Regions from separate parts of the Paenibacillus xinjiangensis genome, predicted to be linked through region 2. Evidence: riboswitches for the same ligand, from Rfam matches in the RefSeq annotation. Region 2 holds a riboswitch; each other region holds the start of a gene.
What was found. A riboswitch is a leader RNA that binds a small molecule or an ion and turns the genes downstream of it on or off. The one in region 2 is predicted to bind thiamine pyrophosphate.

Region 1: it holds a riboswitch for thiamine pyrophosphate, as region 2 does, so the genes downstream of both, AC6ESP_RS04045 (ABC transporter substrate-binding protein) here and thiM (hydroxyethylthiazole kinase) in region 2, are expected to answer to the same signal.
Region 3: it holds a riboswitch for thiamine pyrophosphate, as region 2 does, so the genes downstream of both, thiC (phosphomethylpyrimidine synthase ThiC) here and thiM (hydroxyethylthiazole kinase) in region 2, are expected to answer to the same signal.

The regions. Positions count from the first base shown of each region.
Region 1 is NZ_JCAALS010000003.1:24,354-26,623, reverse strand. It holds gene AC6ESP_RS04050 (thiamine-binding protein) at 1-107, opposite strand, end outside; gene AC6ESP_RS04045 (ABC transporter substrate-binding protein) at 134-1,165, opposite strand; TPP riboswitch at 1,326-1,438, opposite strand; gene AC6ESP_RS04040 (glycosyltransferase) at 1,645-2,270, shown strand, end outside.
Region 2 is NZ_JCAALS010000009.1:48,435-50,704, reverse strand. It holds gene AC6ESP_RS11005 (winged helix-turn-helix domain-containing protein) at 1-26, shown strand, start outside; gene AC6ESP_RS11000 (hypothetical protein) at 238-666, shown strand; TPP riboswitch at 904-1,002, shown strand; gene thiM (hydroxyethylthiazole kinase) at 1,093-1,857, shown strand; gene thiD (bifunctional hydroxymethylpyrimidine kinase/phosphomethylpyrimidine kinase) at 1,854-2,270, shown strand, end outside.
Region 3 is NZ_JCAALS010000001.1:119,109-121,378, forward strand. It holds gene AC6ESP_RS00565 (glycosyltransferase family 4 protein) at 1-708, shown strand, start outside; TPP riboswitch at 756-862, shown strand; gene thiC (phosphomethylpyrimidine synthase ThiC) at 1,171-2,270, shown strand, end outside.

The sequences.
Region 1 (2,270 bases), on a different contig from region 2:
ACACCTGACGCTTGTATAATCTCAATCGCACGGTCAACGAATGGAATAACACTCGTACCGTCCGGTGTCGTTGGAATGATCTGTATACTTACTAGTGCATTCGCCATTCTCATATCCCCTTAGACATTCATTATTATGGTTGTGGTAAAAACTCATTCGTGAAGGCTTGATCAGCTTCAAGCTCCTGCTCCAGCAGCTTATGCTCGAACATCCAATTCGCGTAATTCTCCCATACTTCCAGCTTCTGCTCGCCCCAACGCGGCGCATCATCTGTATATTTAGGACTTAACCACTTCTGGCTGGCACGAACGAGCTCGGCATTCAGATCCGGCTCAGCCTTAATCAGCAATTCTGCCGCATCCTCCGGATTTGCAACAGCATATTCATATCCTGCTGCTGCTCCTGCAACGAACGCTTGGACAATCTCAGGCTTATCGGCAATCATTTGCTCGCTTGTTGTAAGTACAGGTGTATAATAGTCCAGTTTGTCACTGTAATCGGTCAAATAAACCATATTGATCGGCTCGCCCCGAAGCTCTGCTTCCACGCCAGTCCATGCATAATAGATCCATGCGAAATCAATGTCGCGCTTCACAGCTGAGAAAAAGTCGGTGTCGCCAATACTTATCAGATTGACTTTGGATACATCCGCCTGCTCCTCTTGCATAATGGAAGCAATGACGGCCTCTTCTACAGGAGCTCCCCAGCCGCCGTATGTTTTTCCTTCGAATTTCTTCGGAGAATCAATACCCTTGTCCACCGGCGATGCGAATCCAGATGTATTATGCTGAATTACGGCAGCAATAGATACGATTGGAACGCCGGCAATACGAGCCATCGTAAGGGATTCCTGATAGCCGACACCGAACTCTGCGCCGCCAGAGGCAACCATTTTGTCCGCTCCATCTTGTCCTGGCTGAATAATCTCAATATCCAACCCCTGCTCCTTGAAGAAGCCTTGGTCACGAGCTACGTACAGACCTGTGTGGTTCGTATTGGGTGTCCAATCCAGAACCACCTTCACCTTCGTTAATGGCGTACCAGATTCAGAGCTCTCTGGTGCATGATTGGTAGAGCCACAGCCTGCAATGAAGATAACGATAGTCATAATGGCGATAGCTAGCCTCCACGGCTTGGTGCTCCTGTTGTTCCAAATCTTCTTCATCTTTCTCTCTCCCTCTCCGCTGTTAATGACCTGAAGTTCCTTCCTGTTATCTGAATAGGCTGCCCTATTCAACCAAAAAAGGCGCCCTCCTGGAATGGAGGACGCCTACTATAGGCATGTTCGACAAGTCTGCTTCTCGTGCTTCTATATAAAAGCCATAAGCACATCTGCTCTTCGATTCCTACGCTGGCATTATCCAGATCAGGTATAAGGGTCGGAATTAGTCATGGAATTCCCTCTCAGCCAGTCTTCTACCAGCTCCCCGGAACTATTCGGTTACGTCAATAAGTTCCATTATAACAAATACCAATAAAAAAGATACCCTTAGTTTGCTCTTTACTAGTCATCAGCCGTTTTTGATACAACGTAGGTTCTAGTCCATTATCCATTGAGCTTGATTGAATACGATGTAGTCAAGTGCATATCCGCTCTTCGGAGCATTAACGGCATGGCAGGCCCTGGCAGAGAGGATTGAACAGATGAAGAGAATAGCCAGACGAAAAAAAGTCAAACGCTCCACCACTAGAAAAAGCGCAAGGCGCCTGACTCGAAGGTCATCCCATATTACACGCAAGCTAAGAAAACGTAACAAGAGCAAGCTGCTGCGCCGCAGAAGGAAGCTTCGGAGCAAGCGGAGCACTAGAAGACAACGGGCCGCCGCTACGGCGAGGCGACGCAGACGACCTGCCAAAGAAAGCCTTCCCCTTCCTATTGAGGAGCATGCCAACAGGGACAAAGGAATGAATATCATAGGCTTCATTCATGCGGAGATGGGAATTGGTGAATCTGCAAGGCTCGCAGCTAAGTCTGTCGAGACCTCCGGCATCCCTTTTGGCATGCTCAACTTCCCGTTGAAGGTTGCGACTCGAATGTCAGACATGAGCTGGGCATCCAGGAAAATAGATAAGCCTCTATACAATACGAATGTGTTTCATATGAACGCAGACTATATGGCACCTGTTATGGAGCATTTCGGCAATGAGTTATTCCACAATCGGTATAATATTGGCTATTGGCATTGGGAGCTGCCCGATTTCCCTGATGAATTCGTTCCAGCCTTCAAGCTTGTCCAGGAGGTATGGACATGCAGCAGCTTCGCAGCGGA
Region 2 (2,270 bases):
CCAAGCAGTTAATGATAATAAATTAGAAGATTTTTAGAAATGTTAATTAATTATACAAAAGGGTACTTAAGACCCTTGTATTCCGAAATACTCCCCGAATGGGGAGTATTTTTTTGTGGGAGATAGATTTATAGTTAAATAGATAAGCTCGGTCGGAGCAGCTATACCAAGTTTTTCGACCATAGCTGCACTAATGGCACGACAACACTTCCAGTGGATAAAAAGGGAGAGGTTAGCTTGGAAGATGCGATAACAGTCATTGTTCCGTCAGGCGCTGCTCACAAAGAACTGATATTAACGATAAAGAAAGTGCCAGATCCCGAGCAGCTTCTAACGAATCAAGAGGTTCTAGCGAGTCCCGTATTTGAGATCCTGAAAAACTTCCCTGAGAACTTCAGCAAACCAGTCACGATCATTTTGGAGTTTGATTCGAAGAGCTTGAAGAGCCATCAGAAGGTATCTGTCTTTTATTATGATGAAGTGATGAGGGTATGGGTAGAGGTAGCAGGAGCCACAACATACAAGAATCACATTTCAGTTGAGGTCGTTCATACAACGAAGTTCGCAGTCTTCGTTGTAGATGAAGCAACCTCAAGTGATATCGCCGGGTATTGGTCGGAAGCCGGAGCGTTAATCATCTATGAGCAGCAACTTGGGAATTTATAATAAAGGAAAGATGAGATATGCCTCGTTACTATTATAGTGAGATTTGGACACCTCTTAGCATCATGGGAATTCGATTTCTTCGGGATGATGAGAAGGGTATCTGGATCAAGGTTTGGAATACCAAAAGGCGCCGTATACGAAAATGATAGATAGAATACTAATTGACCATGCACACACATACTGCTATTCTTACATAGAAACTTCTAGATCAGCCTATTCTATAATTAATTAAATATGTAATGTTTGCGGGGGGATTCTTCGGAATTGAGAAGGTTAAAACCTGACCCTTTGAACCTGTTAGTTCATACTAGCGTAGGGAGTAAACGAAATTGTGTCCAAACCGGGCGCTGGTTCTATACCTCTTCTCTATGAAGGGGTATTTTTATTTTCACCACACATCAGCACGCTATTAGGAGGAATCTACCCATGACTGCTATTCATCATATACGAGAAAATAATCCGCTTATCCACTGTGTAACGAACTATGTCACGGCTAATTTTGTAGCCAATGGTCTGCTGGCTGTCGGAGCATCACCGGTTATGGCGGATGCAATCGAGGAGATCAAGGAAATGACGGGCATTGCATCAGGGCTGCTGCTCAATATTGGCACTTTGAATAGCCGTACGGTACAGTCGATGCTTGTGGCCGGCAAATGCGCGAACGAGAAGGGGATTCCGGTTGTACTGGATCCGGTCGGTGCAGGAGCAACCACCTATCGCAAAGAAACGATACGCATCTTGCTGGACAACGTTAAGGTGGCTGTGATCCGCTGTAATGCGGGAGAGCTGGCTGCTATCGCAGAGGTACCCTGGGAGGCCAAAGGAGTCGACAGCGGAACAGGGAACGCCGACATGGTTAGTCTAGCTAAGAGCGTAGCTGCTAGATATGAATGTGTCGTTGCTGTTACAGGAGCGATAGATGTAGTAACGGATGGTATTCAGCATATTGAGATTCATGGCGGAGATGCACGTATGCCTAACATTACAGGCTCGGGCTGTCTGTTAAGTGCCATATGCTGTGCTGGAGCTGCGGTGTCTGGGGGAGACTACTATACAGCCGTATCCGAAGTGATGGCTTTCTATAAGCGTGTGGGTGAATATGCAGGTGAGCGAAGTAGGGCTATCGGCGAATTTGGTGTACAGGTGCTGAATGGCATCTCGCAATTAAGCGAAGGAGCAATCGAATCATGATTAGAGTAGCGATGACAATTGCGGGCTCAGATAGTGGCGGAGGAGCGGGCATACAGGCGGATCTGAAGACATTTCAAGAGCTAGGGGTGTTCGGAACCTCCGCAATAACGGCGATAACGGCACAGAATACGTTAGGCGTTCATGGTGTATATCCGATTGATGCCCATGGTGTTGCAAGCCAGATGGAAGCGGTGCTGTCTGATTTCCAAGTTGCTTGTGTGAAAACAGGCATGCTGTTCTCGGCAGACATTATTGCTGAAGTAGCGAGAGTACTGCGCCAATATGGTACACCTATGCTCATTATCGATCCGGTGATGATAGCCAAAGGCGGAGCATCCTTGCTGCTGCAAGAGGCGATTGCGGCATTGAAGGAGCATCTGATCCCCCTCGCAGCCGTTATTACGCCTAATATT
Region 3 (2,270 bases), on a different contig from region 2:
GTAGCTGCGAGGGTTCCCGAGGCGTCCTCCAGACTTCGCGTTGTTTACCCTGGCGTAGAGACACATCGCTTCCCTTCCCAATTCACGGAGGAGGGAGCAGCCAAACGGAGCGCAGAACGTGAGCGCAAGGGCTTGAACGGGAGAAAAGTCGTTATTTTTATCGGCAGGCTTATTCCATTGAAGGGTGTGCATCATCTGCTCAGAATCGTCCCGAGGCTCGCTCGTATCCATCCCGATCTGCTTGTGGTTATCGTGGGAAGCCCCTTCTACGGCTCACATCGCTCAACGGCTTATTCCCGTAAGCTGCTGCAGCTAGGTAAAAAATGTCCAAGGAATGTGAAGTTCGTTCCTTATGTTCCTTATTCGGAGGTCCCTAACTGGTTCGCAGCTGCGGATATGGCGGTCGTGCCCTCTGGACAACGCGAAGCATTCGGGCTCGTGAATGTAGAGGCGATGGCATGCGGCTTGCCTGTCATTGCGACCAATGCAGGTGGGATGAAGGAAATTATTAGAGATGGTGAAACCGGGTTCTTAATCGATCATAGACGGATTGAGAGTCAGCTGGAGGAGAAGCTGCTCCTGCTGCTGAAGGATAAGCATCTGCGGCATTATATGGGACAGAAGAGTCGAGAGCGCGTCGAGCAGCATTTCTCATGGGAGCATACGGCAGACAGATGGCTGAGGGTGCTTCGGGAGAGCGGATTGTAGAGGGGGAATTTGACAATATAGCGATGGGGAAGCTATATTCATACTAGGAAATCCACTAGGGGCGCCTCCATGGGCTGAGATAAAGCTTAATTGCTTTGGTCCCTTTGAACCTGATCTGGGTTATGCCAGCGTAGGAAAGTGGAATCGTGCCCGCCTGCGCGTATGCCTGTACTCTTGCATTTATAGGGGGAGTATGGCCAATATTCGCTTCGTTCGCACTATTCAACCGCTCCTTCGCCGGAGCGGTTTTTTTATTAGTCTGCGGTTTAATGCGTACTGCAGCTGGAAGCCCTCTGAGCGAAGTGCAATGAGAATGCTCTCCCCTGTTCATTCTCTCTGCCGTTCATAGGGCTGCAGATGAGTAATGACAGGCGAGCACTTCTATTCGCGGAGCTTTTCTATGCTTACGCTGCTGCATACCTCCTAGTGGATTCTTACTATTCCATTAGGAGGTTTTTATTCATGTCCATCTTAACAACCCCATTGCCAGGAAGCCGCAAAGTCTATGTGAGAGGTGCAAGAGAGGATATTCAAGTGCCCATGCGTGAGATTGCACTAGAGCCGAGCCAAGGAAGAGATGGCCGTGTGGAGCTGAATGAGCCGATTCATGTGTATGACGCTAGCGGTCCATATACGGATAGTGCCTACGAGGCCAATGTAAGGCTTGGACTGCCGAAGCTTCGGAAGGGCTGGGTTGAAGAGCGCGGGGATGTCGAGGCTTATGACGGACGCACAGTCAAGCCGGAGGATAACGGATTCCTCTCCGCGGAAAAAGCACAGGAGCGGGGTGCTGAGCTGTTCCCGAACGTCGATCGTCCCCTTCGAGCGCTGGAGGGTGCGAATGTGACGCAGCTCCATTATGCCCGCCAAGGCATCCTTACCCCCGAGATGGAGTATATCGCTGTGCGTGAAGGGATGGATGCACAATTTATCCGCTCTGAGGTAGCAGCAGGCCGTGCGATTATACCATGTAATATTAATCATCCGGAGAGTGAGCCGATGATTATCGGCCGTCATTTTCACGTGAAGATCAATGCGAATATTGGCAATTCGGCAGTAGCTTCATCCATTGAGGAGGAAGTGGAAAAAATGACATGGGCAACGCGTTGGGGAGCCGACACGATCATGGATCTGTCCACAGGCAAGAACATTCATACGACGCGTGAATGGATCGTCCGCAATTCGCCTGTTCCCGTCGGCACCGTCCCCATCTATCAGGCGCTTGAGAAGGTAAATGGCAAGGCTGAGGATCTGAGCTGGGAAGTATTCCGCGACACGCTGATCGAGCAGGCGGAGCAGGGGGTTGATTATTTTACGATTCATGCAGGCGTGCTCCTGCGATATATACCTCTGACTGCTAGAAGGGTGACAGGCATCGTATCCAGAGGGGGCTCGATTATGGCAGCCTGGTGCCTTGCACATCATAAGGAAAACTTCCTGTATACGCATTTCGAAGAAATCTGTCTCACTATGAAAGCCTATGATGTATCCTTCTCACTTGGTGACGGACTGCGTCCAGGCTCAATAGCTGATGCGAATGATGAGGCGCAATTCGCCGAGCT